Regions from separate parts of the Streptomyces sp. SDT5-1 genome, predicted to be linked through region 2. Evidence: riboswitches for the same ligand, from Rfam matches in the RefSeq annotation. Region 2 holds a riboswitch; the other holds the start of a gene.
What was found. Region 2 has a riboswitch for glycine ahead of gcvP (aminomethyl-transferring glycine dehydrogenase). Riboswitches for the same ligand answer to the same signal wherever they lie in the genome.
Positions count from the first base shown of each region.

Region 1: linked by a shared signal. The riboswitch ahead of gcvT (glycine cleavage system aminomethyltransferase GcvT) and the one ahead of gcvP (aminomethyl-transferring glycine dehydrogenase) in region 2 are both predicted to bind glycine.

Region 1 is NZ_CM125963.1:5,731,848-5,747,334, forward strand. Features, by position in the region: gene ACTWJ8_RS26530 (L,D-transpeptidase) at 1-423, shown strand, start outside; gene ACTWJ8_RS26535 (L-serine ammonia-lyase) at 428-1,798, opposite strand; gene glyA (serine hydroxymethyltransferase) at 1,964-3,226, opposite strand; gene gcvH (glycine cleavage system protein GcvH) at 3,235-3,612, opposite strand; gene gcvT (glycine cleavage system aminomethyltransferase GcvT) at 3,678-4,793, opposite strand; glycine riboswitch at 4,850-4,950, opposite strand; glycine riboswitch at 4,951-5,050, opposite strand; gene ACTWJ8_RS26555 (AAA family ATPase) at 5,180-5,836, shown strand; gene ACTWJ8_RS26560 (enhanced serine sensitivity protein SseB) at 5,951-6,775, shown strand; gene ACTWJ8_RS26565 (enhanced serine sensitivity protein SseB C-terminal domain-containing protein) at 6,902-7,675, shown strand; gene ACTWJ8_RS26570 (ABC transporter permease) at 7,976-8,980, shown strand; gene ACTWJ8_RS26575 (ABC transporter substrate-binding protein) at 9,090-10,859, shown strand; gene ACTWJ8_RS26580 (ABC transporter permease) at 10,977-11,978, shown strand; gene ACTWJ8_RS26585 (ABC transporter ATP-binding protein) at 11,975-13,075, shown strand; gene ACTWJ8_RS26590 (ABC transporter ATP-binding protein) at 13,102-14,283, shown strand; gene ACTWJ8_RS26595 (M1 family metallopeptidase) at 14,411-15,487, shown strand, end outside.
Region 2 is NZ_CM125963.1:1,777,670-1,793,156, forward strand. Features, by position in the region: gene ACTWJ8_RS08385 (PhzF family phenazine biosynthesis protein) at 1-480, shown strand, start outside; gene ACTWJ8_RS08390 (CPBP family intramembrane glutamic endopeptidase) at 500-1,279, opposite strand; gene ACTWJ8_RS08395 (substrate-binding and VWA domain-containing protein) at 1,493-3,256, shown strand; gene ACTWJ8_RS08400 (glutamate-cysteine ligase family protein) at 3,268-4,788, opposite strand; gene ACTWJ8_RS08405 (hypothetical protein) at 5,323-5,907, shown strand; gene ACTWJ8_RS08410 (DUF5999 family protein) at 6,269-6,469, shown strand; gene gcvP (aminomethyl-transferring glycine dehydrogenase) at 6,522-9,407, opposite strand; glycine riboswitch at 9,593-9,688, opposite strand; gene ACTWJ8_RS08420 (PRC-barrel domain-containing protein) at 9,821-10,195, shown strand; gene ACTWJ8_RS08425 (DNA polymerase IV) at 10,138-11,574, opposite strand; gene ACTWJ8_RS08430 (MerR family transcriptional regulator) at 11,621-12,241, opposite strand; gene ACTWJ8_RS08435 (bifunctional nuclease family protein) at 12,435-12,908, opposite strand; gene ftsR (transcriptional regulator FtsR) at 12,995-13,723, opposite strand; gene ACTWJ8_RS08445 (FHA domain-containing protein) at 13,751-14,605, opposite strand; gene ACTWJ8_RS08450 (DUF881 domain-containing protein) at 14,727-15,487, opposite strand, start outside.

The sequences.
Region 1 (15,487 bases), 4.0 Mb from region 2:
AAGTACCCGACGTGGAACGGCACGATGGCCGTGATCGACAAGCAGCGCAAGGTCCACATGACCTCGTGCAGCATCGGGATCACCTGCGACAAGAACGACCCCGACTACTACGACCTGACGCTGCCCTGGGACGTCCACCTCACTCAGTCCGGCACGTACGTCCACTACTCGACCGGCGACCCGAACCCGGGCAGCGGCAGCGCCCGCGGCTCGCACGGCTGCGTCCACCTGTCGTTGTCCGACGCCAAGTGGTTCTACGACCAGGTGAAGCAGGGCGACCCGGTGACGATCACCGGCTCGCCCCGCGCGAAGGCCCCCGCCGACAACGGCTACGCGTCCTTCAACCTCAGCTGGAGCGACTGGCTCGCGGGCAGCGCGTCGGGGGAGGGCACGACCAGCGCCCTCCAGACCACAGGCCGGTAGGGGCTCAGCACTCGATGATGTTGACCGCGAGGCCGCCCCGCGCCGTCTCCTTGTACTTGACCGACATGTCGGCGCCGGTGTCCCGCATCGTCTTGATGACCTTGTCCAGGGACACCTTGTGCGAGCCGTCGCCGCGCAGCGCCATCTTCGCCGCGGTGACGGCCTTGACCGCCGCCATGCCGTTGCGCTCGATGCAGGGGATCTGGACGAGGCCGCCGACGGGGTCGCAGGTGAGGCCGAGGTTGTGCTCCATGCCGATCTCGGCCGCGTTCTCGACCTGCTCCGGGGAGCCGCCGAGGGCCTCGGCGAGCGCGCCCGCCGCCATGGAGCAGGCGGAGCCGACCTCGCCCTGGCAGCCGACCTCGGCGCCGGAGATCGAGGCGTTCTCCTTGAACAGCATGCCGATGGCGCCCGCGGTGAGCAGCAGGCGGACGACGCCGTCCTCGTCGGCGCCCGGCACGAAGTTCACGTAGTAGTGCAGGACGGCGGGGATGATGCCGGCCGCGCCGTTCGTCGGGGCGGTGACGACCCGGCCGCCCGCCGCGTTCTCCTCGTTCACGGCCATCGCGTAGAGGGTGATCCACTCCATGGCGTGGGCCACGGGGTCGCCCTCGGCGCGCAGCTTGCGGGCCGATCCGGCGGCGCGGCGGCGGACCTTGAGGCCGCCGGGCAGGATGCCCTCGTGGGACATGCCGCGGGAGACGCAGGCCTGCATGACGCGCCAGATGTCGAGGAGGCCCTCGCGGATCTCGTCCTCGGTGCGCCAGGCCTTCTCGTTCTCCAGCATCAGCGCCGGGATGGACAGGCCGGTCTCGCGGGTGAGGCGGAGCAGCTCGTCGCCGGTGCGGAAGGGGTACTTGAGGACCGTGTCGTCGGGGACGATCGGGTTCTCGCCCTCCACGGCGTCCTCGTCGACGACGAAGCCGCCGCCCACCGAGTAGTACGTCTTGGAGAGCAGCTCCTCGCCCTCGGCGTCGTACGCCCACAGCGTCATGCCGTTCGCGTGGTACGGCAGGGCCTTGCGGCGGTGCAGGATCAGGTCGTCGTCGAAGGAGAACGCGATCTCGTGGGCGCCGAGCAGGTTCAGGCGGCCCTTCTCCTTGATCGTCTCCACGCGCTCGTCGGCCTTCTCGACGTCGACGGTGCGCGGCGAGTCGCCCTCAAGGCCGAGCAGCACGGCCTTCGGGGTGCCGTGTCCGTGCCCGGTGGCGCCGAGCGATCCGTACAGCTCGGCGCGGACGGAGGCGGTGTGGGCCAGCAGGCCCTCGTTCTTGAGGCGCCGCGCGAACATGCGGGCCGCGCGCATCGGGCCGACCGTGTGCGAGCTGGACGGGCCGATGCCGATCGAGAACAGGTCGAAGACCGAGATGGCCACGGTGGGACTCCAAAGATGGTGGTAGACGCCGTTGTCTGCCGGACGTGCGGGAGTGCGGTGCGGTGGAAGCGGGCGGGGCACCGCGCTCACTGTTCTCCTGGTGGTTCCAGTGTGCGGGTGCCCCGTCCGGACGTACCTACGAAAGGGTACGTAATCCGGGCCGAATTACTTCAGGCCGGGGTACAGCGGGTGCTTCTCGGCCAGAGCGGTCACGCGGGCCTTGAGCGCCTCGGCGTCGTACGTCGGCTGGAGGGCGAGCGCGATGACGTCGGCGACCTCGCGGAAGTCCTCAGCCCGGAAGCCGCGGGTGGCGAGGGCCGGGGTGCCGATCCGGAGGCCGGAGGTGACCATCGGCGGGCGCGGGTCGTTCGGGACGGCGTTGCGGTTGACCGTGATGCCGACCTCGTGGAGGCGGTCCTCGGCCTGCTGGCCGTCGAGCTCCGACTCGCGCAGGTCGACGAGGACCAGGTGCACGTCGGTGCCGCCGGACAGCACGTTGACGCCCGCCGCGCGGGACTCCGGGGTCGTCAGACGCTCGGCGAGGATCTGGGCGCCCTCGATCGTGCGCTGCTGGCGCTCCTTGAAGTCCTCCGAGGCCGCGACCTTGAAGGAGACGGCCTTGGCCGCGATCACGTGCTCGAGCGGACCGCCCTGGAAGCCCGGGAAGACGGCCGAGTTCAGCTTCTTCGCGAAGTCCTTGTTGCGGGCGAGGATGATGCCGCCGCGCGGACCGCCGAGCGTCTTGTGCGTCGTGGACGTGACGACGTCGGCGTAGGGGACCGGGTTCGGGTGCAGGCCCGCGGCCACGAGGCCCGCGAAGTGCGCCATGTCGACCCACAGGTACGCCTCGACCTCGTCGGCGATGCGACGGAACTCGGCGAAGTCCAGCTGGCGCGGGTACGCGGACCAGCCGGCGATGATCACCTTCGGGCGGTGCTCCTTGGCGAGCCGCTCGACCTCGGCCATGTCGACCAGGCCGGCGTCGTCCACGTGGTACGGGACCACGTTGAACTGCTTGCCGGAGAAGTTCAGGCGCATGCCGTGCGTGAGGTGGCCGCCGTGCGCCAGGTCCAGGCCGAGGATGGTGTCGCCCGGCTTGGCGATGGCGAAGAGCGCGGCCTGGTTCGCGGAGGCGCCGGAGTGCGGCTGCACGTTCGCGTACTCGGCACCGAAGAGCGCCTTCACGCGGTCGATGGCGATCTGCTCGGTGACGTCGACGTGCTCGCAGCCGCCGTAGTAGCGGCGGCCGGGGTAGCCCTCCGCGTACTTGTTGGTGAGGACCGAGCCCTGGGCCTCCATGACGGCGGCCGGGGCGAAGTTCTCCGACGCGATCATCTCGAGCGTCGACTGCTGGCGCTTCAGCTCGGCGTCGACCGCGACGGCGACCTCGGGGTCGAGCTCGTGCAGGGATTCGTTCAGTACGGACATCGGTGGGGTCAGCTCCCGGAGAACTCGGTGTACTCGTCGGCGGAGAGCAGGTCCTTGGGCTCGTCGCTGAGCCGGACCTTGAACAGCCAGCCGCCCTCGAACGGAGCGGAGTTCACGAGCGCCGGGTCGTCGACGACGTCCTGGTTGGTCTCGGTGACCTCGCCGGTGACGGGGGAGTACAGGTCGGAGACGGACTTGGTGGACTCCAGCTCACCGCAGGTCTCGCCCGCCGTGATGGAGTCGCCGACCTCGGGAAGCTGGACGAACACGATGTCGCCGAGCGCGTTGGCCGCGTGCTCGGTGATGCCGACCGTCGCCACGCCGTCCTCGACGGCCGACAGCCACTCGTGCTCCTTGCTGTAACGCAGCTGCTGGGGGTTGCTCATGATGCGAATTCTCCTGTACGCGGGAAGGTGCTGGTGACAGAGGGGGAGACCCGGGCGGGCGCGGGCTACTTCTGACGCTTGTAGAAGGGCAGGGCCACGACCTCGTACGCCTCGTGCGTGCCGCGGATGTCGACACCGACACCGGCCGTGCCCGGCTCGGCGTGCGCCGCGTCCACGTACGCCATCGCGATCGGCTTGCCGAGCGTCGGGGAGGGGGCGCCGGAGGTGACCTCGCCGATCACCTGTCCGTCCGCGACGACCGACATTCCGGCGCGCGGCACGCGGCGGCCCTCGGCGATCAGGCCGACGAGCTTGCGGGGCGGGTTGGCCTCGGCCTTCGCGGCGGCCTCCTTGAGGGCGTCGTGGCCCACGAAGTCGTCGCCGTGCGAGGTCTTCTCGAACTTCACGACGCGGCCGAGCCCGGCGTCGAAGGGCGTGAGGTCCGTCGTCAGCTCGTGCCCGTACAGCGGCATGCCCGCCTCCAGGCGCAGCGTGTCCCGGCAGGACAGGCCGCAGGGGACGAGGCCGTGCGCGGCGCCCGCCTCGGTCAGCGCCTGCCACAGCTTCTCGGCGTCGGCGGGGGAGACGAACAGCTCGAAGCCGTCCTCGCCCGTGTAGCCGGTGCGCGCGATGAGCGCCGGCACGCCGGCGACGGTGCCGGGCAGACCCGCGTAGTACTTGAGGCCGTCCAGGTCGGCGTCCGTGACGGACTTCACGATCGTCGCGGAGTTCGGGCCCTGCACGGCGAGCAGCGCGTACGCGTCGCGGTCGTCGCGGACCTCGGCGTCGAAGCCGGCGGCGCGCTCGGTGAGGGCGTCGAGGACGACCTGCGCGTTGCCCGCGTTCGCGACCACCATGTACTCGGTCTCGCCGAGCCGGTACACGATCAGGTCGTCGAGGATCCCGCCGTCCTCGCGGCAGATCATCGTGTACCGGGCGCGGCCGGGGCCGACGGAGCCGATGTTGCCGACGAGGGCGCGGTTGAGCAGGTCCACGGCCTGGGGCCCGGTCACCGTGATCTCGCCCATGTGGGAGAGGTCGAAGAGCCCTGCCGCCGTGCGCACGGCGTTGTGCTCGTCGCGCTCGCTCGCGTAGCGCAGCGGCATGTCCCAGCCGGCGAAGTCGGTCATCGTGGCGCCCAGCGAGCGGTGCAGGGCGTCCAGTGCGGTGGTGCGGGTCATGGCTGGTGTGCTCCCGGTGGCATGACGGCGATGGCGGAGTCTCGGAACACGAGACGTCCTCCCCATCTGTCATCGGAACCTGAGAGGTTCGCCCCGAGGGGCTTGCACCTTGGGTGGGGGCGCCGTGTCACAAAGGCGCCCCACTTTTCAGATCTGCCTCGCCCGCGCGGTACGGGGCCTGAGAGATTCAAGGGAGGAACTTGCTCCTTCGGCGTCCGGGGACCGATGGGTACCCGGAACTCTCCCGCGCGGATTCAAGCGGCCGGTATGCAGTTGCGCGCACATCATTGCATGCCGGTCGGACAGGGAAACCCCTTGAGGGGCATTACCTTCTCTTTACACTCGAGGGGCAGGGGTGACGTGACCGAACGGGGAGGACGATCACGGTGCACAAGGCAGTGGCGGGGGCATACGCGGTGTCGGCATCGGCGCCGGCGGTCGCCGGGGTGCGGATTCCCGGCCAGCGCTCGGTGCGGGACCTGCGCGGGCGGCGCGGGCACACACCGCGGCGGCTCGCGTTCGCGGCGGGCGACCTGGTCGTGCTCTCGGGGCTGCCCGGCAGCGGCAAGTCGACGCTGATGCGGCGGGCCGTCACGGAGGTCCGCATCGACTCGCAGGACACCAGGGAGCGCTGGGCGGCCCGGATGCCGCGCTTCCTGCCGTACGCGCTGTACCGGCCGCTGGTCCGGATCGCGCACTACGCGGGGCTCAGGCGGGCGATGCGCTCGGGCGCGAGCGTCGTCGTGCACGACTGCGGTACGCAGGCGTGGGTGCGCCGCTGGGTGATCCGCACGGCGCGGCGGCGCGGGGTCGCCGTCCACCTGATGCTGCTCGACGTGCCGGAGGACACGGCCCTTGACGGCCAGCGGGAGCGCGGCCGCGGGGTGTCCCGGTACGCGTTCGCCCGGCACCGCCGCGCGGTCGGCGCGCTCGTCAGCTCGACCGAGCGGGGCGAACTGCCGGCCGGGATGGCGTCGGCGGTGCTGCTCGACCGGGCGGCGACGGAGGCGCTGGGCGGGATCACCTTCGGCGACGGCCGCTGAGGGCGGGGGACGCGCCGCGTACGTTTGTATGCACGGGCTAAGGTCGGGTGCGCGGGCGCGGACGGGTCCGCGCGGGCACAGCAGCGGGCAGAACAGCAGAGGTTGATGGCAGTCATGGAGTTCCCAGGCACCCCCGAGCCGGGTCACGGTCACGCCCAGGGGCACGAGGGCGCGTACGCGCACCCGGCGCAGGGCTGGCCCGCGAACGAGCTGGAGGAGATCCTCGCCGCGGCCCTCGGCCAGGACGCGGGCGGCTCGGCGGCGGGACGGATCGTCGAGGCGCTGGGCCGCAGCCATGTCTGGATCCCGCTGCCCAAGGGCGGTTCGAACGCCAGCCGCGATCTCGACCTGCCGAGCCTGGAGATCGAGGGACAGGCCTACGTCCCGGTGTTCAGCTCCGAGCAGCAGTTCATGGCGGTCACCGGCGGCCGGATGGACTGCACGATCGCCCCGGCCGTGGAGTTCGCCCGCGGGCTTCCGCCGCAGGTCGGCATCGCCGTGAACCCCGACGGCACGGTGGGCGTGCCGCTGCCGCCGCCGGCCGTCGCCGAGCTGGCCCGCAGCGGGCGCACCCCGCTCGACGGGCCCGCGACAGGCGGCCGTGTGGTGCTGTCGGAGCCGGACTGGCAGGTCGACCCGGTGGACTTCCTCGCGGCGGTGCGCGAGGAGTTCGAGGGGATCGGCACGGTGCTGAGCGCGCGGCGCTGCCTGGCGAAGGTGGAGGACACGGAGCCCTCCCTGTTCATCGGCGTGGAGCTGGCGCAGGCGGCCGGTGCGGCGGGGGCCGCGCGGGACCTGCCGCTGGACGCGCTGGGGCGCGCGCTGGGCCGGGTGCCCGTGCCGTGGGCCGTCAACATGGTGTTCCTGGACGTGACGCAGGACCCCGTCGCGGACTGGCTGCGTACACACGTACGGCCGTTCTACGTACGAGAAGGGTGACGGCGTCCGTCAAGTCGGTGTCAGTATCGCCGCTTAAGCTGGTTTCATGACGTGACCGGTCGGCGCTTCGCTTTCCGGCCATGTGTGGAACACGGACGTATTGAAGAGCCGAAGGGGCGGTTACGGGTGAGTGCGTCGGGCACGGCCGCGGCCGGACAGGTCGAGCACATGCTGCGCCAGGTGACTCCCGGGCGCTACGACGCGTACGAGGCGCTCCTCAAGGCCCTCGCCGACCCCGCGGCCGGGCAGGTCTGGATGCTGCTCTGGCACGGCCAGGCCGGATCCCCCGACGCCCAGTACGGGAACATGGAGGTGGACGGCTTTTCGTACGCCCCCTGCGTGACGTCCGCCCAGGAGCTCTCCGCCTCCGGCTGGTCCCGGGCGTACGAGGTGGTGAGCGGCGTCGACGCGGCGCGCACGCTGTACCCGGACCACTACGGGCTCTGGCTGAATCCGCACGCGCCGGGCGGCGGCGTCGGCATCCCGTGGCTGGATCTGCGCCGTATCGCGGGCGGCCTCGACCGCCAGCCCGCCGGGCCCCTGCGCCTGTCGGAACCCACGATCGAGATCCCCCAGTTCTACGCGGTGCTCACGCAGAACGCGCACCGGACGACGGCGGTCCGCTCGCTGCGCCGCGCATGGGTCCAGCCCGCGCTCGGCGCCCCGTACCTCGCCATCGGCCTCGACGTGTACGACACGTCGCCGGCGTCCGTGGACGCCGTCCGCGCGATGATGCAGCAGTCCATCCCCGCGGTCCCCGAGGGCCTCCCGGTCTCCACGGTCGCGATGTCGGACGAGTACGACCCCGTCGCCATGTGGCTCCGCCAGGCCCGCCCCTTCTACGACCGCGACGCGGCCCCCAGCCCGACGGGCTACGGCTACCCGCCCTCGCACGCCTGACCTCGTGTAGCCCGGTATGGGCAGGTTCCTCACCAACTGGTGGGGTCAAGGGCGGAGTTCACCCCTAACGCCCCAACTGCCCACCGTCCGACCCCCGTTCACGGCAGTCCGGATAACGGAACACCCCAGCCAGCATCACGTTTAGGCATCCTTTCGCCGTCAAGTCTGGCAACAGATCGCGCCCAGGTTGAAGACTCCCGCTCCAAGGGGGCTTCGCCTCTGTGTACGACGGACTGAACCAAGCCGCCACAGCGGCAAGTGCGGGCCGGTCACCGCCGGTTGAGAGGGGTCCCTGCCACGATGACGGCACCATTGCACGACACGAGCGCAGAAGCGGAACCGAGCGCACCGGTCGAGCCTGTCAAGGGAGACGGCGGCCGCAAGGTCGAGGGCCGGTCGCTCAAGCAGATCGCCTGGAACCGGCTCAAGCGCGACAAGGTCGCCCTCGGCGGTGGCATCGTTGTCGTCCTCCTCGTCCTGGTCGCGGTGTTCGCCCCGCTCATCGTCAGCCTGCTCGGCCACCCGCCGAACGAGTTCCACCAGGACAAGCTGGACGAGCTGACCAACCTGCCGAAGGGCGCGCTGGGCGGCGTCAGCGCCGATCACCTCTTCGGCGTGGAGCCCAACAAGGGCCGCGACATCTTCAGCCGCATCGTCTACGGCACCCGCGTCTCGATGCTGGTCGCCGTCCTCGCCGCGGTCGTCGCCGTCGTGCTCGGCACCTTCTTCGGCATCATCGCCGGGTACTTCGGCGGCTGGGTGGACGCGATCATCAGCCGCGTGATGGACGTGCTGCTCTCCTTCCCGCAGCTCCTCTTCATCATCTCCCTGGTCTCCGTGCTCCCCAACGACCTGCTCGGACTGACCGGCAGCGGCGTCCGCATCATGATCCTGATCATGGTGATCGGCTTCTTCGGCTGGCCGTACATCGGCCGGATCGTGCGCGGCCAGACGCTCTCGCTGCGCGAGCGGGAGTACGTGGAGGCGGCGCGCAGCCTCGGCGGCGGATCCCGGCACATCCTCTTCCGCGAACTGCTGCCGAACCTGGTGGCGCCCATCACCGTGTACACCACGCTGATGATCCCCACCAACATCCTCACGGAGGCGGCGCTCAGCTTCCTCGGCGCCGGTGTCCGGCCGCCGACCGCCTCGTGGGGCGGCATGCTGCGGGACGCGCTCGGCACCTACGAGCACGACCCGATGTTCATGGTCTTCCCTGGCGTGGCGATCTTCATCACCGTGCTGGCCTTCAACCTCTTCGGGGACGGCCTGCGCGACGCGCTCGACCCCAAGGGCACCCGATAGACACCCAGTTCACTGCCCCTGCCGTCCCGTCAGGAGCACTCCCTGTATGTCCCCCATGGCCCTGCGGCCGCAAGGCCGGGGGCCGCGAATCCCGGAGGATGCGAGAAGAATGCCCAAAGGTTTCCAGAGTCGACGGATGACGGCCGCCGCGGCCCTCGTGGCCGCCTCGGCGCTCACGGTCACCGCCTGTGGCGGTGGCGGCGACAGCGACGACAAGTCGAAGGGCGCCGGCTACAACGCCGCCATCGGCAAGATCGCCAACAAGTCGACCAAGACGGGCGGCACGCTCCGCATGGTCGCCAAGCAGGACCTGGACAGCTTTGACCCGCAGCGCGCCTACTTCGGCATGGCGTGGGACTTCATGCGGTTCTACAACCGCACCCTGGTCACGTACGACACCAAGCCGGGCGCCGCGGGCAACGCGCTGGTCCCCGACATGGCCAAGGACATGGCCAAGATCACCGATGGCGGCAAGACCTACACGTACCAGCTGCGTGACGGTCTGACCTGGGAGGACGGCTCCAAGCTGACCTCCAAGGACATCAAGTACGGCATCGAGCGCATCTGGGCGGACGACGTCATCACCGGCGGTCCCGTCTACCTGAAGCAGGTCCTCGACCCCAAGGGCGAGTACAAGGGCCCGTACAAGGACAAGTCCAAGGACAAGCTGGGCCTGAAGGCGATCGAGACGCCCGACGACAACACGATCGTCTTCCATCTCCCGCAGCCCAACAGCGACTTCGAGCAGATGCTCGCCATGCCGTCCGGCTCCGCCGTGAAGGCCTCGGCCGACACCCGCGAGAAGTACACGACCAAGCCGCTCTCCAACGGCCCGTACAAGATCCAGTCGCACAAGGCGAACAAGTCGATCGTGCTGGTCCGCAACAAGGCGTGGAAGAAGTCCTCGGACCCGAACAACCCGGCGCTGCCCGACAAGATCACGGTCGCGATCAACAAGAATCTCGAAGAGAACGACAAGAACCTGATGGCCGGCGAGTACGACGTCGACCTCAACGGCACCGGCATGACCCAGTCCGGCCGCACCACCGCCGTGACCGACCACAAGGCCGACGTCGACAACATGCAGACGCCGTTCGTCCGTTACGTCGCCCTGGTCACCACGACCAAGCCGATGGACAACGTCAACTGCCGCAAGGCCGTCTTCTACGCCACCGACTTCAAGAGCCTCCAGCAGACCCGCGGTGGCGAGGTCGCGGCCGGCAAGATCGCCAACAACCCCTTCCCGAAGGCGGTTCCGGGCCACGACGACTCGTACGACCCGTACGGAGTGGTGGCGCGCAAGGGCAAGCCGGACCTGGCCAAGGCCAAGGAAGAGCTGAAGAAGTGCGGCAAGCCGAGCGGCTTCTCGACCGTGCTGACCGCGCGCAGCGACCAGCCCGGTGAGGAGGACGCCGCCGAGGCGCTCCAGGAGCAGCTGGGCAAGGTCGGCATCAAGCTGACCATCGACACCTTCTCCGGTGCCGACGCCTCCTCGATCTCCGGCGACCTGAAGAAGGTCAAGGAGCGCGGCTACGGCATGACGATGAGCGGTTGGGGCCCGGACTTCAACACCGGCCAGGGCTACGGCCAGCCGCTGTGGGACAGCCGCTTCATCCAGAAGACCGGCAACTACAACGAGTCGCAGATCGACGACCCGAAGATCGACAAGATGTTCGACGACGCGCTGAAGACGACCGACAAGGCCGAGGCGAAGAGCATCTACACCGACATGGGTCACCGGATCCTCGACCAGGCCTACTGGATGCCGTTCATCTACGAGGCCAACATCACCTGGCGCGGACCGCGTCTGACGAACGCGTACTCGGCTCCCGCCTGGAGCGGTCGCTACGACTACGCCAAGCTCGGCGTGACCAAGTAGCACTCGCCGATTCGCTGAAACACCAGCCGATACCCGCCAGTCCGAAGGGCAGGTGATGGTCCCGGCAGGCGGCCGGACCCCGCAACCCGAGGTCCGGCCGCCCAGGGGCCGCGCACAGTGCTTGCTTACCTCATCCGGCGCTTGAGCGCCGTCATTGTGATGGTGCTGATCGTCTTGCTGACGACGTTCGCCATCTTCTTCCTGCTGCCGAAGTGGTCCGGGCAGGACGTCGCCACGCTCTTCGCGGGCAAGGCCACATCGCCGGAGCAGCTTGCGGGCATCCGCGTCAAGCTCGGTCTCGACGACCCGCTGCTCGTGCAGTTCTGGGACTTCATCCGGGCGATCCCGATGGGCCGCGACTACGTCTCCGGCGGCAGTGTGACCCACTGCCCGGCGCCGTGCCTCGGCTACTCCTTCCGTACGGAGGAGCCGGTCTGGGACACCATCACCGCCGCCCTGCCGGTGACCGTCGCGCTCGCCGCCGGCGCCTGCGTCCTGTGGCTGGTCGGCGGCGTGGCCGTCGGCGTCGTCTCCGCGCTGAAGCGGGGCACGATCTGGGACCGCAGCGCGATGATCGCCGCGCTCTCCGGCGTCTCCATGCCGATCTTCTTCACCGGCATGGTGATGATGGGCATCTTCGTCCACAGCCTGGGGCTCATCAAGATCAGCGACAACCTGTCGAGCGACCAGTCCATCGGCACCTGGATCGAGACGCTGATCCTGCCGTGGATCGCCCTCGCCTTCCTGCAGGCGGCGATGTACGCCCGCCTCACCCGGGCCACCATGCTCGAGGTCATGGGCGAGGACTACATCCGTACCGCCCGCTCCAAGGGCCTCGGCGAACGGGCCGTCATCACCCGGCACGCGCTGCGCTCCACGATGACGCCGATCCTCACCGTCTTCGGTCTCGACCTGGGCGTGCTGATGGGCGGCGCCATCCTGACGGAGTCGACCTTCGGGCTGAAGGGCGTCGGCTTCGAAGCCGTCAACGCCGTCGAGGCCAAGGACCTCCCGGTGATCCTGGGGGTCACCCTGGTCATGTCGCTGGCCATCGCCGTGGCGAACCTCGTCGTCGACATGATGTACGCCGTGATCGACCCCCGAGTGAGGCTGGGATGAGCGAGCAGATCAACACCGGGACCGCAGTGGGCGAGCCGTTCGCGGCCGACTCCCGGCCGCCCTCCGCCTTCCTCGAGGTCCGCGACCTCAAGGTGCACTTCCCCACCGACGACGGCCTCGTGAAGTCCGTCGACGGCCTGAACTTCACGCTGGAGAAGGGCAGGACCCTCGGCATCGTGGGCGAGTCCGGATCCGGCAAGTCCGTGACCTCGCTCGGCATCATGGGCCTGCACACGGTCGGCCAGTACTCCAAGCGCCGGGCGCAGGTCTCCGGCGAGATCTGGCTGGACGGCGAGGAACTGCTGTCCTCCCCGGCGGACAAGGTGCGCAGGCTGCGCGGCCGCGAAATGGCGATGATCTTCCAGGATCCGCTGTCGGCCCTGCACCCGTACTACACGATCGGCAAGCAGATCGTGGAGGCCTACCGGGTCCACCACGACGTCGACAAGAAGGTCGCGCGCAAGCGGGCCGTCGAGATGCTCGACCGCGTCGGCATCCCGCAGCCCGACAAGCGCGTCGACTCCTACCCGCACGAGTTCTCCGGCGGCATGCGCCAGCGCGCGATGATCGCGATGGCGCTCGTCAACAACCCCGAACTCCTCATCGCCGACGAGCCGACCACCGCGCTCGACGTCACGGTGCAGGCGCAGATCCTCGACCTGATCCGCGACCTCCAGAAGGAGTTCGGCTCCGCCGTCATCATGATCACGCACGACCTCGGGGTCGTCGCGGAGATGGCCGACGAACTGCTCGTGATGTACGGCGGCCGGTGCGTCGAGCGCGGCACCGCCGAACAGGTCTTCACCGCGCCCCAACACCCGTACACCTGGGGCCTGCTGGGCTCGATGCCGCGCATCGACCGGGAGCAGACCGACCGGCTCACCCCGGTCAAGGGCTCCCCGCCCAGCCTCATCAACCTGCCGAGCGGCTGCGCCTTCAACCCGCGCTGCCCCTACGCGGACGTGCCCAAGGACAACATCACGCGCACCGAGCGCCCCGAACTGCGGGAGGTCGGCTCCGGCCACTTCTCGGCCTGTCACATGTCGGCCGGGGAACGCGAGCGGATCTGGAACGAAGAGATTGCGCCGAAGCTGTGACGGACGCCAAAGGACCTGACACCGAGATGACGCCCTCCACGATTCCCCAGCAGGCGACGACCTCTCCGGACGCCGCGGCCGGTGAGCCGCTGCTCAAGGTCGAAGGGCTGGTCAAGCACTTCCCGATCCGCAAGGGCCTGCTCAAGCGGCAGGTCGCCGCCGTGCAGGCGGTCGACGGGCTCTCCTTCGACGTCCGCGCGGGGGAGACCCTCGGGGTCGTCGGCGAGTCCGGCTGCGGCAAGTCGACGATGGGCCGGCTGATCACGCGGCTTCTCGAACCCACGGGCGGGCGCGTCGAGTTCGAGGGCAAGGACATCACGCACCTCGGCACCGGTGGCATGCGGCCGCTGCGCCGCGACGTGCAGATGATCTTCCAGGACCCGTACTCCTCGCTGAACCCGCGCCACAACATCGGCACGATCGTCGGCACGCCCTTCCGCCTCCAGGGCGTCAAGCCGGAGGGCGGCGTGCGCAAGGCGGTCCAGGAGCTCCTGGAGAAGGTCGGGCTCAACCCCGAGCACTACAACCGCTACCCGCACGAGTTCTCCGGCGGCCAGCGCCAACGCATCGGTATCGCACGGGCGTTGGCCCTGCGCCCGAAGCTGGTCGTCGCCGACGAGCCGGTCTCGGCCCTCGACGTGTCGATCCAGGCCCAGGTGGTCAACCTCCTCGACGACCTCCAGGACGAGCTCGGCCTCACGTACGTGATCATCGCGCACGACCTGTCGGTAATCCGGCACGTCTCGGACCGCATCGCGGTCATGTACCTCGGCAAGATCGTGGAGCTCGCCGACCGCGACGACCTCTACTCGACGCCGATGCACCCGTACACGAAGGCGCTGCTCTCCGCGGTGCCGGTCCCGGACCCCAAGCGCCGCGGCGCCAAGAGCGAGCGCATCCTGCTGCGCGGCGACGTCCCGTCTCCGATCGACCCGCCCACCGGGTGCCGTTTCCACACCCGGTGCTGGAAGGCGACGGAGCTCTGCGCGACGAAGGAGCCCCCGCTGCTCCAGCTCGGCACGGGCCACCAGGTGGCCTGCCACCACCCGGAGAACGCCCCCGACCAGGCCCCCGAGGACACGAAACTCCTCCAGGTGGCCAAGGAGGCGATCGACGTCATCACGGTCCCGAAGACGGTGGCTCCGCCGGAGGACGGGAAGCCTCCGACGGACGGTGAGCCTCCGGCGGACGAGCCGACGTCGGACTGACGGAAGGCCCGTCCGCCCACTTCCGCGGTCGGCGTGTACATGGCCCGAAAGGGTCATGTACACGCACACCCCCTCGCGGCAGAGTTCCGCTGTCCGTTACACCGGAACCCGCTCGAAGGGACGCCCCATGGCACTATCCCGTTCGGCACGCCTGGCCGCGCTCACCGTAGCCGCCGCCTCGTTCTGTCTGATCGCCGCCGCTCCCGCCCCCACCCCCGGCTCCGACGGCGTCGGCGACCCGTACTTCCCGCAGCTCGGCAACGGCGGCTACGACGCCCGCCACTACGCCCTCGACGTCGCGTACAACCCGGACACCGACCGCCTCGACGGCCGCACGACCCTCACCGCGCGGGCCACCCAGAACCTCTCCTCGTTCGACCTGGACCTGCAGAAGCTCACCGTCACCAAGGTCGAAGTGGACGGCAGACGCGCCGAGTTCACGCGCAGCGGCGACGAGCTGCGCGTCACCCCGCGTGCCTCGATCCGCAAGGGCAACACCTTCACCACGACCGTCACCTACGGCGGCGTGCCCGAACCGCTCAGCGGTCCCATCGTCTTCGGCTCCGACTACGGCTGGATGAAGACCGAGGACGGCGTCTTCGTCGCGTGCGAGCCGAACGCCGCCTCCACCTGGTTCCCGTCCAGCGACCACCCCTCGGACAAGGCGACGTACGACATCAGGATCAAGGCTCCGAAGGGCCTGACCGGCGTATCGAACGGCCGTCTTGTCGACACGTACGACACCGACAAGGGCAAGCAGACCGTCCACCACTGGCGCGAGTCGAAGCCCATGGCGACGTATCTCGCGACCGCCACCATCGGCAAGTTCGACGTGAAGACCGGGAAGACGGCCGGGGGCACACCCGTCTACGTGGCCATCGACCCGGTGCTCTCCAACAGCAACGACGTCGACGTGTACGCCGTGACCGCCGAGGCCACCGACTACTGGTCGCAGGTCTTCGGCCCGTACCCGTTCGAGGAGACCGGCGCGATCGTCGACGACATGCCGCAGGCCGGCTTCTCGCTCGAGACCCAGTCCAAGCCCATCTACTCCGCGGTCCGCTCCGAGTCGACGATCGTGCACGAGCTGGCCCACCAGTGGTTCGGCGACTCCGTCTCCGTCGAGCAGTGGAAGAACATCTGGCTCAACGAGGGCTTCGCCACGTACGCCCAGTGGCTGTGGACCGAGCACAAGGGCGGCGCC
Region 2 (15,487 bases):
GGCGCGCTGACCATGAACTTCCCGACCGCCCCGCTCACGGAGGAGCCGGTGCCCGCGGGGCTCGCGGAGGCCCTCGGCGCCACCCCGCTCTCCGTGCACGACACGGGTGCGAGCGTCGGGGACCTGCTCGTCGAGCTCGCCGACGAGAAGACCGTGCGGTCCCTCGCCCCCGACCTGAGAGGGCTCGCCAAGCACTCCAAGCGCGGCATCATCGCGACCGCGCGGGCCGAGGACCCCGCGCGGGGCTACGACTTCGTGTCGCGCTGCTTCTTCCCGAACGTGGGGGTGGACGAGGACCCGGTCACCGGCAGCGCGCACACCGCGCTCACCCCGTTCTGGGCCGAGCGCCTGGGCAGCGACGAGCTGACCGGGCTCCAGGCCTCCGCCCGCACCGGACTGGTCCGCGTGGCGCTGCGCGGCGAGCGCACCCTGCTGACAGGACACGCGGTCACCACGATCGAGGGCGAGCTCAACGTGTAGTTCGCGACGGACAGGTGGGTCAGGCCGTCGGCAGCCAGCCCACCTTGCCCGCCAGCAGGGCGTATCCGACGAACGCGCCGATGTCCAACAGGGAATGGGCCACCACCAGTGGCCCGACCCGCCCCCACCGCCGGTAGAGGAGGACGAAGACGACGCCCATCGCGAGGTTCCCGAAGAAGCCGCCGATGCCCTGGTACAGGTGGTACGAGCCGCGCAGCACGGACGACGCGACGAGCGCCGTCCCCGGCGTCCACCCCAACTGCCCCAGCCTGCGCAGCAGATACCCGACGACGATGACCTCCTCTACCACGGCGTTCTGCACCGCGGAGAGGATCAGCACGGGGAACTTCCACCACACGTCGGGCAGCGCCTCAGGCACCACCGTGAGGTTGAAGCCGAGGCCGCGCGCCGCCAGGTAGAAGGCGATGCCGGTGCTGCCGATGACGGCGGCGACCGCGGCCCCGCGCCCCGTGTCGAACCACGGCCGCTTCCGGTCGAAGCCGATCGTGCGCAGCCCCTCGCCCTCCCTGAGCAGGAAGTGCGCGACGAGCGCGACCGGCACGAGCGCGCTCGCGATGCCGAACAGCTGCCAGGCGAGGTCGAGCCACGGGCGGCCTGGTGCGGCCGACGCGTTGAGCGTCGCCGCCTGGTCCTTGAGGCCGCCGGGTTTCGTGACGGAGCCGACGAAGCTGATGAGCGCGGACACTCCGCTCGCACCGAGCGAAAGCCCCAGAACGAGCAGCGTCTCGTCCCGCAAAAAGCGCCGTGAGAGCCGCCCTTCGGGACAAGAACCGGGCATCGGCTCCGCCTCCACCTGCACACCTGCCTCCAGTTGGTCATTCCCGCCGCATCCGCAACAGCGCCCCGCTAGGGTCTCGAATGCAGGTACGAAGATCGCGTGCGACAGGCCGAGGGGGCCGAGGCGACGCAATTCGGCGCACCGCTCCCCCCTTGGCTGCTCCACCGCTTATACCGCAACAGCCTTTGTGGCTCAGGGAGGGGCTCCATCGCCATGGGACGTCACAGCAGCATGCCCGACGCGTACGGGACGGCGGACGCCGCACCCCGTCCCCGCTCGCGCGGCCGCACCGTCGCCGTCGCGACCGCGCTCGTCGTCGTGGCCGCGGCGGGCACGGCGGCGGTGGCCCGCCCCGACCTCATCGGCCTCGGGGGCGGCTGCGAGGACGAGGTCCACCTCGACGTGGTGGCCTCCCCCGACATCGCCCCCGCGCTGCGCGAGGCGGCGACGCAGGCCCGCAAGGAGAAGGTCACGTCGGACGGCAACTGCCTCGACGTCGCCGTCACCGCCCGCGACGCGTACAAGGTCGCCGACACCCTGCGCGCGGGCGAGGGCCGCGCTGACTTCCAGGTGTGGGTGCCGGACTCGGACGTCTGGGTGCAGCGCGTCGCCTCGGGCTCGGGCGCCGCCCAGGTCACCCCCGCGGGCAACATCGCCTCGTCGCCGGTCGGCGTGGGCATGGTGCCGTCCGCAGCGAAGTCGTTCGGCTGGCCGCGCAAGACGTACACCTGGGCCCAGTTGACGGGCGCCGCGCTGGAGAGCGACAAGCTGCGCCTGGGCGCCGCCGACCCCGCCCGCAGCGCCAGCGGACTCCTCGCGCTCACCAAGCTGGCCGCCACGACGAAGAAGGGCGACAGCACGCAGGCCGCGTCGATGGCGAAGGCGCTGTCGCAGCGCACGTCCGACAGCGACGCGCAGCTCATGGACACGGTGCCGCGCGACGGCTCGGGCACCGAGCAGGGCAATCCGCGGCGCAACGAGGCGCTGATCCTGTCCGAGCAGGCCGCGTACGCGCACAACAAGGAGGCGGGCGAGGCGGGTTCGGTCGACCTCTTCTACCCGAAGGACGGATCGCCCGCCCTCGACTACCCGTTCTCGCTGGTCGGCGAGGACACGCTGAGCACCGACGAGAGCCGCGCCGCCGTCCGCCTCATGACGCTGCTCGGCGCCCCCGAGGGCCGCGCGATCCTGGAGCGGCACGGCTTCCGCACCCCGAACGAGCGCTCCCCCGAGAACGTCGCCTCCCGCGCAGGCGGCCGTTCCCCGCAGCCGTACGAGCAGGCGGCGGCCGAGACGCCCACCGAGGAGCAGCTCGAGGAGACCCTCGGGATGTGGACGATCACCGTGCAGAGCGCCCGCATCACGACGGTGGTGGACGCCTCCGCCTCGATGGGCAACATCGTGCCGAACCGCGGCGAGTCCCGCATGGAGGTGACGAAGGCGTCGATGCTGGCGGCCCTCTCGACGTTCACGCCGGAGGACGAGATCGGCCTGTGGGAGTTCTCCACGTTCCTCGACGGCGAGCGCGACTACAAGAAGCTCGTGCCGACCGAGCGGCTGGGCGACCACGTCGGCTCCGGCACCCAGCGCGACCGCCTCTCGGCCGCCTTCACCGCGCTCCAGCCCGTGCAGGGCGGGGCCACCGGCCTGTACGACACCACGCTCGCGGCGTACAAGGCGGCCACGTCCTCGTACAAGAGCGGTCGGTTCAACGCGGTCGTGGTGGTCACCGACGGCGTCAACGAGGACGAGGGGTCGATTTCCCGCGCGCGCCTCATCGAGAAGCTCGGCGACCTCAGCGACCCGGAGCACCCCGTCCCGCTGATCGTCATCGCCGTCGGGCCCGACACCGACAAGCACGAGGTCGAACAGCTCGCCGAGGCCACGGGCGGCTCCGGGCACCAGGTCACCGACCCGGCGGACATCCAGAAGGTCATCCTGAAGGCGATCATCGAGGCGGGCGCCAAGGCGAACTGACCGCCGGGACCTCAGCCCAGCGGAACCGTCGGCTCCGGCAGCCCGACCGGCCAGGTGTGCACCGGATCGCCGTGGTGCATCAGCTCGCAGTACCGGCGCGTGGTCGCCGCGAGCGCCGCGTCCCGCGCCAGCCCGCTCTCCAGCGCCCGGTGGTACGTCGCCGACTGCCACGCCGCACCGTTCATCCGCTGCCGGCAGCGCCCCTCGATCACGCCGAGGTACAGGTCCCGGTCGGCCGGCTCCACGCCCCACGCGTCGAGCCCGGCCGCCGCGAGCGGCAACAGCTCGTCCCGTACGAGGTGCACCGCGGGGACCCGCTCCGTGCCGCCGAACCGGCCCCTGCGCGGCCACTCCAGGCGCGCGTCGATGCCGTACCGGCACGCGGCGTCGAAGTTGCGGGCCGCCGCGGCGAAGGGCAGCCGCGACCACACCGGCCGGGAGTCCTCCGCCAGGGCGCGCACGATCCCGTAGTAGAACGCGGTGTTGGCGATGACGTCGACGACGGTGGGTCCCGCGGGCAGCACCCGGTTCTCCACGCGCAGATGCGGCACGCCGTTGGCGACGCCGTACACCGGGCGGTTCCAGCGGTACACCGTGCCGTTGTGCAGCACGAGTTCGGCGAGGTTCGGGGTGTCGCCCTTGGCGATGACGTCGAGCGGCCGTTCGTCGTCGAGGATCGGGAGCAGCGGCGGGAAGTACCGCAGGTTCTCCTCGAAGAGGTCGTACGCGGAATCGATCCAGCGCTCCCCGAACCAGGTGCGCGGCCGCACCCCCTGCGCCGCGAGCTCCGGCGGCCGGGTGTCCGTCGACTGCTGGAACAGCGGCGGCCGCGACTCCCGCCACAACTCACGCCCGAACAGGAACGGCGAATTGGCGCCGAGCGCGATCTGCACGGCGGCCACCGCCTGCGCCGCGTTCCACACGTCGGCGAAGCGGCCCGGGGTCACCTGGAGGTGCAACTGCACGGACGTACAGGCGGCTTCGGGCGCGATCGAGGAGGACGTGCAGGTCAGCCGCTCGACACCGGCGATGTCGAGGGTGAAGTCCTCACCGCGCGCGGCCGTGATCTGGTCGTTGAGCAGCGTGTAGCGGTCGACGTCCGACAGGTTCGCGGAGACCAGGTCGTCGGCGCTCAGCGTCGGCAGAATGCCGATCATCACGATGCCCGCGTCCACCTCGTTCGCCTTGCGGTGCGCATATCCGAGCCCGGTCCGCAGTTCCTCGGCGAGCTGGTCGAGAACGCGGCCGCCGAGCCGGTGCGGGGCAATGTTCACTTCGAGATTGAACATCGCGAGTTCGGTCTGGAAATCGCGGCTCGCGATCCGCTCGAGAACTTCCGCATTCATCATTCTCGGCAGCCCGTCGGGCCCGGCGAGATTCAGCTCGATCTCCAGGCCCATGAGATTCTGCGGGCGGTCGAAGCGCTTCTCGTCCAGCAGCCGCCCGAGCCCCTCCAGGCACTCGCCGAGCTTCTCCCGATAGCTGCGCGGGTCGGCCAGGTCGACCGACTCCGCATCGACCTTCTCCCCCATGGAAGCGTCCCTCCTCGCGCGGGCGGCTCGTCGGTCCGGCCGCGTGTCACGGTGGATGATGCCCCGGCAATGTGATCGATAACGCCCCGCGCGGATCCGCGGGGCAGTACTCTCGACCCAGTTACCCACGGGCACATTCCTTAGGCATGCGGCCGACCGCAGATTCTTCGGACCGCGGCCCTGGTGAAAAACGCCGACAAGAACAGGCCGTCCGCTCGACCGAAAGACATCGAGGTCACGGACGGCGGCACCGGCGAATATGGGGAGAATACCCACAAAACCCCGCGAGAACACGCCCGAATAGCGTCTTGCGGTCTTCACGGGGCGTGCTAGCGGAAACACCCTGTGAACACGCGTCGTATAAACTCCGCTGGCGAGACAGAGAGTTGGCACCCTCGGTCCGGGTCCGGTCCTGAGCCCCGCCCCCTCTGCCCCGCGCATCCCAGTGCACCCGCAGCAGACAGCGCCGTCCGCTCGTCCCGCACCGCCCTCGCACCACGTGTCACGTGCCTGTCGAATGAGAGGCGACCCACCATGCCGCTGCACGTCCCACCGACCCCAGCGCCCGCCCTGCGCAGCGTCCTCACGGCCCTCGGTTCCCCCACCGCCGTCCGCGAGGCCCGCACCCCGTCCCTGCGCGCCGCACAGGGACCCGCGACCCCCGAACTCCCCCTGCCGCTCCATGTGTTGGACCACATCACCGAGGCCACCGGGCCGTCCAGGGCCCGGCTGACCGGCTGGCGTTTCCTGATCCGCTGCGGAGAGCGCGCGGTGGCGGCGGCCGACACCATGCTCACACCCGACGGCTGGGCCTTCTCGCACTTCTTCGAGGGCCCGTACATCCGCTCGACCGAGCGGGCCCTGCGCCAGGCCGAAGCGCTGCCCAAGGCCCATCAGCCCCGGCTGCTCTCGGTCCCCGAGCTCTACATGCTCACGCTGTGGCTGCACGGCGATCCGGCCGCCGATCCCGAGCGCGGCCACCCGGCCGCCGACGACATCCTGATCCCGCTGGCGCCCGCCCCGCCCGGCATCGCCCCGTACCGCCCGCACCGGGTGGCGGAGCTGCTGCCGGTCCTCACCCACCGGCTCACGCCGGCCCCCTTGGGTCTGCTCGCCTGATCCGGCCGGGGTCCGCCGACGACCCCGGTCGCACGAAGCCTGTGCCCCGCACCGTCCGCCGTCCGGTCGCGGGGCACAGCCCTGCCCGGGCGGACTAGCCCGTACCGACCACTCCTAACCACCCGAAGGGTCAGTCGAGTTGGACTGAACCGTCCGCACGGGTGATGCGTCTCCCACCTATGAGGACCGCTGCAAGGAAATCCCTGCGGATTGACGTCCACAGGGCAACACTGGGTTCCAGAACTCACGACATCGGGGGGCGGCCATGAACATTCCTTCAAGCCGCGGCACGTCGAGCACCATCAGCACAGCAAGCACAGCCCACGTCATAGAGACAACTTCGCAGCGAAAGATCCCATCCATGTGCCAGCACCAGCCATCCTGCCCGACAGCGGAATCCGAGGACAGGGAAGCAGCGCTCCCCGTGGCTCACCACCCCGAGCAGGGGTGGAGCCTCCTCTGCAACGGGGTCCTGCTCTTCGAGGACACCGGCGAACTGCTGCCCAACGGCAGGATCATCGCCCCGCACCGCCCCTTGGGCACGGTGGTGACGGCGGCCTAGCGGGCCGCCGAGCGGGACTGCGCGACCGAGGGCCGCGCAGTCCCCTTGAACATCAGCCCTCGTAGGCGTCGATCGGCGGGCAGGAGCACACCAGGTTCCGGTCGCCGAACGCCTGGTCGATGCGCCGGACCGGCGGCCAGTACTTGTCCGAGGCGACCACACCGGCCGGGAAGACACCCTCTTCCCGGCTGTACGCGTGGTCCCACTCGCCGCCGAGCATCCCCGCCGTGTGCGGAGCGTTCCGCAGCGGATTGTCCTCGGCGGGCCACTCGCCGGACGCGACCCGCTCGATCTCGCCGCGAATCGCGATCATCGCGTCGCAGAACCGGTCGAGCTCCTCGATGTCCTCGCTCTCCGTCGGCTCGATCATCAGCGTCCCCGCGACCGGGAACGACATGGTCGGCGCGTGGAAGCCGTAGTCGATGAGGCGCTTGGCGATGTCGTCGACGCTGACGCCGGTCGCCTTGCTGATCGGGCGCAGGTCCACGATGCACTCGTGCGCGACGAGTCCCGCGGGTCCCGTGTAGAGCACCGGGAAGTGCGGCTCGAGGCGCTTGGCGATGTAGTTCGCGGAGAGCACCGCCACCTGCGTGGCCCGCTTCAGGCCCTCGCCGCCCATGAGCCGCACGTACGACCAGGAGATCGGCAGGATGCCGGCGGAGCCCCACGGTGCGGCGGAGATCGGGCCGACGCCCGTCTCCGGGCCCGCGGCCGGCTGGAGCGGGTGGTTCGGCAGGTACGGGGCGAGGTGCTCGCGGACGCCGACCGGGCCCACACCGGGACCGCCGCCACCGTGCGGGATGCAGAAGGTCTTGTGCAGGTTCAGGTGCGAGACGTCGCCACCGAAGCGGCCCGGCTTGGCGAGGCCCACCAGCGCGTTGAGGTTCGCGCCGTCGACGTAGACCTGGCCGCCCGCGTCGTGCACGGCGGCGCAGATGTCGGCGACGTGCTCCTCGAAGACGCCGTGCGTCGACGGGTACGTGATCATCAGGACGGCGAGCTGCTCGGCGTGCTGCTCGATCTTGGCGCGCAGGTCCTCGATGTCGACCTCGCCGTCGTCGGCGGTCTTCACGACGACGACCTTCATGCCGGCCATCACGGCGCTCGCCGCGTTCGTGCCGTGCGCGGAGGACGGGATGAGGCAGATGGTGCGCTGCTCGTCGCCGTTCGCCCGGTGGTAGCCGCGGACCGCGAGCAGACCGGCCAGCTCGCCCTGCGAACCGGCGTTCGGCTGGAGCGACACCTTGTCGTAGCCGGTGACCTCGGCGAGCCGCTCCTCCAGCTCACGGATGAGCGTCAGGTAGCCCTGCGCCTGCTCGGCCGGGACGAAGGGGTGCAGCTGGCCGAACTCGGGCCAGGTCACCGGCTCCATCTCGGTCGTCGCGTTGAGCTTCATGGTGCACGAGCCCAGCGGGATCATGCCGCGGTCGAGCGCGTAGTCGCGGTCGGCGAGCCGGCGCAGGTAGCGCAGCATCGCGGTCTCGGAGCGGTACTGGTGGAAGACGGGGTGCGTGAGGTACTCGTCCTCGCGCAGCAGCCCGGCCGGCAGCGCCTCCTCGACCTCGGCGTCCAGCGCCTCGATGTCGGCCTCGACGCCGAAGGCGTTCCACACGGCGCCCAGCTGCTCGCGCGTGGTGGTCTCGTCGCAGGCGACGGAGACGTGGTCGGCGTCGACGAGGCGCAGGTTGACACCGGCCTCGCGCGCGGCGGAGACGACCTCGGCGGCCTTCCCCGGCACGCGCGCCGTGACGGTGTCGAAGTACGCGCCGTGCACGAGCTCGACGCCGCCCGCGGTGAGCCCGGCGGCGAGCAGGGTGGCGTAGCGGTGGGTGCGCCGCGCGATGGACTTCAGCCCGTCGGGTCCGTGGTAGACGGCGTACATGCCGGCCATGACGGCGAGCAGCACCTGCGCCGTACAGATGTTGCTGGTCGCCTTCTCGCGGCGGATGTGCTGCTCGCGGGTCTGGAGGGCGAGGCGGTACGCCTTGTTGCCGTCGGCGTCGACGGAGACGCCCACGAGGCGGCCCGGCAGGGAGCGCGCGAACTTCTCGCGCACGGCCATGTATCCGGCGTGCGGACCGCCGAAGCCCATCGGGACGCCGAAGCGCTGCGTCGTACCGACGGCGATGTCCGCGCCCAGCTCACCGGGCGAGGTCAGCAGCGTCAGAGCCAGCAGGTCGGCGGCGACGGTGACGATGGCGCCCAGCTCGTGCGCCTGGTCGATCACGGGCTTGATGTCGCGGACGGCACCGGAGGCGCCCGGGTACTGCACGAGCACGCCGACGACGCCGCGCTCGGCGACCTCGGCGGGGATGCCCTCGCTCAGGTCGGCGACGACGATCTCGACACCCGTGGGCTCGGCGCGCGTCTGGATCACGGCGATGGTCTGCGGCAGGGCGTCGGCGTCGACGACGTACACGCCGTTCTTGACCTTGCCGACGCGGCGCGAGAGGGCCATGGCCTCGGCGGCGGCGGTGCCCTCGTCGAGCAGCGAGGAGCCCGAGGTCGGCAGCCCGGTCAGCTCGGCGACCATGGTCTGGAAGTTGAGCAGCGCCTCCAGGCGGCCCTGCGAGATCTCCGGCTGGTACGGCGTGTAGGCCGTGTACCAGGCCGGGTTCTCCATGACGTTGCGCAGGATCACCGGCGGCGTGAACGTGCCGTAGTAGCCGAGGCCGATCATCGAGCCGAGCACCTGGTTGCGCTCGGCGAGCGACGTCAGCTCGGCGAGCACCTCGGCCTCGCTGCGGGCGTCCGGAAGGTTCAGCGCCTCGGCGCTCTTGATCACATCCGGCACCGCGGCCGCGGTCAGCTCGTCGAGCGAGCCGTAACCGACCTGCGCGAGCATCTTGGCCTGAGCGGCGTCGTCGGGACCGATGTGACGCTGCTCGAAGGGGATTCCCCGCTCCAGGTGGGAGAGCGGAATACGGTTGGCGGTCATTGCGGAGGCCTCCTGGTCATTGCGACCTACGAGGGGCACCACGGCGCGGGTACCCGGACGGCCTCCCCCTCTGTCATCTCAACCTGAGAGCTTCACCGGCCCACCCCGCGAGAACACGGAACACACCGGCTTGCACCGTCGGTGAGAGCGGAAACCGTGCACCCCGCCCTGCTTTCCAGAGTGACCTCGTCCGTGCGGTACGTGAGCCTGAGAGATTCCGGGGAGGATTTGCTCCTTCGGCGCCCCCGACGACTGCCGGAGGACTCTCCCGCACGGGGTCAACAGCCATCTGCCAGCCTACCAGCGGCGACATGGCCCGAGCCCTCGAGTGGCCGCCTTCCCCAATGTGCTCTTTCGTAGTGGTTACAGACCAGTTGCGGTCATTGCGATCCGCGCGATCAGTTGGAGGGCCCGTGCAGACCGATGTCGATCCGCGCAATCTGATCGGCCGCAAGGCCTTCGACCGCGACGGGGCCAAGATCGGCACCATCGACGAGGTGTACCTGGACGACGCCACGGGCGTCCCCGAGTGGGCGGCGATACGGACCGGCCTGTTCAGCCGCGACGCCTTCGTCCCGCTCGAGCCCAGCGAACTCGTCGACGGCACGCTCCGGGTGCCCTTCGAACGCTCCCTCATCAAGGACTCCCCCGACTTCGGCGTGGGCCGCCACCTCTCCCCCGAGCAGGAACTCCAGCTCTACGACCACTACGGTCTCGACATCACGGCCCCTCAGTCGTCCGACGTCACGTTCGGCAAGGTCGCGGGCGCCGACGACGACCCGGCCTGAGCCCTCTCCCTTTCGCCGCCCTCCACCAGCGGCAGCGGCTCCGCGGGCACCAGCTCCGGATCGTCGACCCGGAACGTCCGCACGCGGCCCGGCACCGCCGCGTACGGCGTCTCGAAGCGCACCGTGACCCGCCCCAGGCCGCTCCCCTGCACCCAGCCGGGCCCGAACTCGGTGTGCCGCACGTCGTGCCCGGCCAGCCACCGCCGCTCGGCGGGCTCGGGCTCCGGCTCGACCGCCTGCACGGGCTCGGCCGGCACCTCGGCGCCCTCCGGCTCCCCCGCTGCCGCGGCGGCCTCCTCCTCGGCCGCGGCGAACTGCGCGAACAGGTCCTCCTGCGTGAAGTCCGCGAGGCCGCTGACGCCGACCCCGAGCAGCCGCACGCCACCCGTCGTGTCCACGGACTCCAGGAGCCGCGCGGCCGCCTCCCGCACCACTCCCGGATCGTCCGTCGGCCCGCGCAGCGTCTCCGACCGCGTCAGCGTCGAGAAGTCGTAGCGCCGCACCTTGAGCACCACCGTCCGCCCCGACCGCTCGGCGGCTCTGAGCCGCTCCACGCACCGGTCGGCCAGCCTGCGCACCTCCATGCGCACCCGCACCCGGTCGTGGATGTCCACGTCGTACGTGTCCTCGACCGAGACCGACTTCGAGTCCCGCTCGGCGACCACGGGACGCTCGTCGCGCGCCAGCGCCATCTCGTACAGGTGGCTGCCGTGCGCCTTGCCCAGGAGCCGCACCATCTCGTCCTCGCCCGCCTCGGCGATCTCCTGCACGGTGAGGATCCCGGCACGCCGCAGATGGTCCCCCGTCGCGGGCCCGACACCCGGCAGGATCCGCACGGACTGCGGGCCGAGCAGCTCGCGCTCGGTGCCGGGGCGTATCAGCACGAGACCGTCCGGCTTGGCCTCCTCTGAGGCGATCTTCGCGAGCATCTTGGACGCGGCGAGCCCCACGGAACCGGTCAGACCCGTCACCCGCCGGATGTCCGCCCGCAGCCGGTACCCGACGGCCTCCGCGGAATCGGCGTCCCAGGCCGCCTCACCGGCCTCCAGATCCACGAACGCCTCGTCCAGGCTCAGGGGTTCCACCAACGGCGAGAGAGCCCCCAGGAGGCCCATCACCTGCTCGCTGATCGACCGGTACAGCCGGAAGCGCGGCACGAGGTACGCGGCATGCGGGGCGAGCCGGCGCGCCTGCCCCATCGGCATCGCCGAGTGCACCCCGAACTTCCGCGCCTCGTACGACGCCGTGGCCACGACGCCGCGCGGGCCGAGGCCGCCCACGACCACCGCTTTCCCGCGCAGGCTCGGCTTGGCCGCCTGCTCCGCCGAGGCGTAGAAGGCATCCATGTCGAGATGCAGGATCGTGGGCGCTGTTCTCACATGTCCGATGCTGCCCTACGGCACTGACAACGCGGCCGATCGGCCCTCACACGGCCCGGTTGCGCCGCCTCGCCAGCTCGTCCGTGGGGTTCGGCGGCACGATCGTCTCGCCGGTGTCCACGCGCTCTCCGTGGAGCTGCGACAGCGCCGCCTCCACGTCGCGCCAGACGACGCCGACGGCGATCCCGAAGACGCCCTGCCCGCCCTGGAGCAGATCGTGCACCTCGTCGGGCGACGTGCACTCGTAGACCGTCGCGCCGTCGCTCATGAGCGTCATCCGCTCCAGGTCCCGGAAGCCGCTCTCGCGCAGGTGCTGCACCGCGGTCCGGATGTTCTGGAGCGAGACGCCGGTGTCCAGGAAGCGCTTGACGACCTTGAGGACGACGACGTCCCGGAAGCTGTAGAGCCGCTGCGTCCCCGATCCGTACGCCGCGCGCACGGACGGTTCGACGAGTCCGGTCCTGGCCCAGTAGTCGAGCTGCCGGTAGGTGATGCCGGCCGCCGCGCACGCGGTCGGTCCCCGGTATCCCAGCTGCTGCGAAGCGACCGAGCCGCTGTCCCCCGCCACCACAGGCACGGCCTGCGGGCGCTGCGGAGTGTGATCGGCCGCGCTGCCGTGAAACCGGTACGGACCGCCCGTCGCCGTACCGTCGCCGCTGCTTCTCACGCCGACCTCCTCTTTGACCTGCCTCATCGACGGTAGGCAGTCACAGGGGGTGCGTCAACGAACGCCACACTCGGCACGCCGAGTGATAATCACCCTAAGAGTGGTTTCCCGTGACCCACCGCCGGGAAAGGCTAGCCGAATGTCTTGAGGCAGCCGCCGCTCGACGACCGGAAGCCGGTCGCCGGCCGCACGGTCACTGGCTGTTGGTGCCGAAGTCCTCGGGAGAGATCTGGTCGAGGAACTCGCGGAACTTCTCCACCTCGTCCTCCTGCTCGTCGGGGATCGCGATCCCCGCGTCGTCCAGGACCCCGTCACTGCCGAAGATCGGCGTTCCGGTGCGCAGCGCGAGGGCTATGGCGTCGGACGGGCGGGCGCTGACCTCGACCCCGCTCGCGAACACCAGTTCCGCGTAGAAGACGCCTTCGCGCAGGTCCGTGATGCGCACTTCCGTGAGCTCCTGGCCGACCGCCTCAAGGACGTCCTTGAACAGGTCGTGCGTCAGCGGACGCGCGGGCGCCATGCCCTGCTGGGCGAAGGCGATCGCGGTCGCCTCCCCCGGTCCGATCCAGATGGGGAGGTACCGTTCGCCTCCCACTTCACGCAGGAGCACGATCGGCTGGTTGGAGGGCATTTCGACCCGGACACCTACGACGTCGAGCTCGTTCACACAGCAACCCTAGGACGTGCCCGGCCGGTTTGGGTAGTCGGGGATCCACCGAGGGCCGGGCCATCGGCGCTCACCCGCGCCCACGATCAGGGCAGACGCACCCCGAGCGCGGTCTGTACGAGGGCGGAATGGAGCTTCACCGTGAGGCCGGCCAGCTCCTTCGCGCGGGCCTCCGCGTGCGCCCGCGTCTGCGGGTTGCGGTGCACCTTCAGCGGCGCCACCACCTGGTCCACGAGGCCCGCCTCGCGGTCCGCGGCCGCCCGCATGACCCGCAGGTGGCGCGGCCCGATGCCGAACCGGGCCAGCTCGCCGATCAGCTCGGCGACCGACACGGCGGACGCGTCGTAGCCGCCGTCCGGCAGTGGAGTGAGGAGCCCGTACGACTCCCATTCGTCGAGCTCGTGCTCCTCGACGCCGACGGCCGCCAGCAATTCGTCCCGCCCGACCCGCGCGGCCGTCGGCACCTCGGCGCCGCCCTCCGCGTCGCCGGGGCGTCCCGGCGCGGGCACGGTCAGGCTCTCGCCCGGCTCCATGGCGTCGAGCTGCTCCTTGATGACCTTCAGCGGCAGGTAGTGGTCCCGTTGCATGCGCAGCACGTGGGCCAGCCGCTCGACGTCGTCGGAGCTGAACTTCCGGTACCCGGAAGGCGTGCGCCGGGGCTCGACGAGGCCCTCGGACTCCAGGAACCGGATCTTGGAAATCGTGACTTCGGGAAACTCTTCTCGGAGCACGTTCAGTACGGTGCCGATGCTCATCAGCCGACTGTCCGTGGTGGCGGCGCCGCTCGGGGCGCCGCCACTCGTCGTGTGCAGCATGGACCTTCCTGAAGGGTCGCGGACGGTTCAGATACCGCGCTGGCTCGCGTAGAACACCAGCCGGTACTTGCCGATCTGCACCTCGTCCCCGTTGTTCAGCGTCACCGAGTCGATGCGCTCACGGTTCACATACGTGCCGTTGAGGCTGCCGACGTCGGCGACGGTGAACGAGCCGTCCTGGAGGCGACGGAACTCCACGTGGCGGCGCGACACGGTCACGTCGTCCAGGAAGATGTCGCTCTGCGGGTGCCGGCCCGCGGTGGTCAGCTCGCCGTCCAGGAGGAAGCGGCTGCCCGAGTTCGGACCGCGCCGCACCACCAGGAGCGCCGAGCCCAGCGGCAGGGCGTCGACGGCAGCCTGCGCCTCGGGCGAGAGGGCCGGGAGCTGCGTCTGGCCCGTCGCCTCCGGGTCGTAGGACTCGAGGCCGGAGATGGAGATCGTGGACGTCGTCTCGGACGGCCCCTCCGGCGCCGCGCCACCGCGCAGCGGCGCACCGCAGTTGGAGCAGAACCGGCTGTTCTCCCCGTTCCGGTTTCCGCACCTCGTACACACCAGGGCCGACATGCCGAACTCTCCACCCGTACTTGAGGTTGACGGTTCTCCGAAACCTATGCGGCCGGAACCGGCAGGGTCAACAGACGACGCGCCCTGTCCGCCCGAATTGTCTCCCGCGACCTGGTCGCGGAACAGCGGGCGCTCGCCCACCTGGGTCTCCGGCGCGTCTCCTTGGCGCGGCGCACGATGACGGTTGTCCTCACGTGCGCTCTTGCCGAACAACTTCGCAAACAACTTCACGGGCGATTCCCCTTGACCGAAACAGACCCGCCCGTGGGGCAGGACGAACCCTGACTGCACACATCGGCGTACATCGCGTACATCAATGACACGGACACCCTCACAACGTCCGTATCCGCCAAACAGTTTCCACCACGCACCCCACCCTTGCTGCGGCGACCCCCCGCAACGTCATGCCCTCGCACGGTGTTCACCATGCACCTCCGCCTCACTCGGAGGACGACCGAGCGTAATCAGGCCGTTGCGCGGATCGCAAGGCATCTACGACGATCTTGTCCGAACGGCGCACGTCCACCGTGGCCTGCTCCTTCTCCAGCGTCTGCACCACACCTCCGGGGATGTTCAGGGCCGGCTCGAGGTCCTGCGGCTTGCCGATGACCTTGAACCGGTAGGGGCGACTGATGTCGTGCCCGTCCACACTGACCCCCTTCCCGCCACTGCCGTCCGTCAGATACGTGTTGGCCACGACGCGGACCCCGTTCACCTGGATCGCCTCCGCGCCCGCAGCGCGCAGCTCCTGGACCGCGTCGAGCAGCATGTCCGCCTCCACGGCCCCCTTCGTGTCAGTGACGGTCATGGTGATCCCGGGGCCCTGCGCGGCGGTCGTGCCCGCGAGGATGCCGAGCTGCTTCTGCTTCTCGGCCGTCTGCTTGCGGGCCTCGTTCGCCTGGTCCGAACTGCTCTCCAGCTCGGACCGCTGGTCCTCGAGACCTTGCTTCTCATCCTCAAGACGCTGAGTTCGATCGTCCAGTTCATCGAGAATGCGGACAAGATCCTCCTGACGGGCACCGCGCAGCGCGCTGTTGTCGCTGGTGGACCGCACCTGGATGGCGAGCCCGAGCCCCAGCACGAACAGCAGCACGGCCATGATGAGCTGGGCGCGCGACGCGCGCGGCGGCCACAGACCCTTCACGAGCCGCTGCCTTCCGGTCAGCTCCGGCTCCTCGACGTGCGAACCCGCCGCGTCTG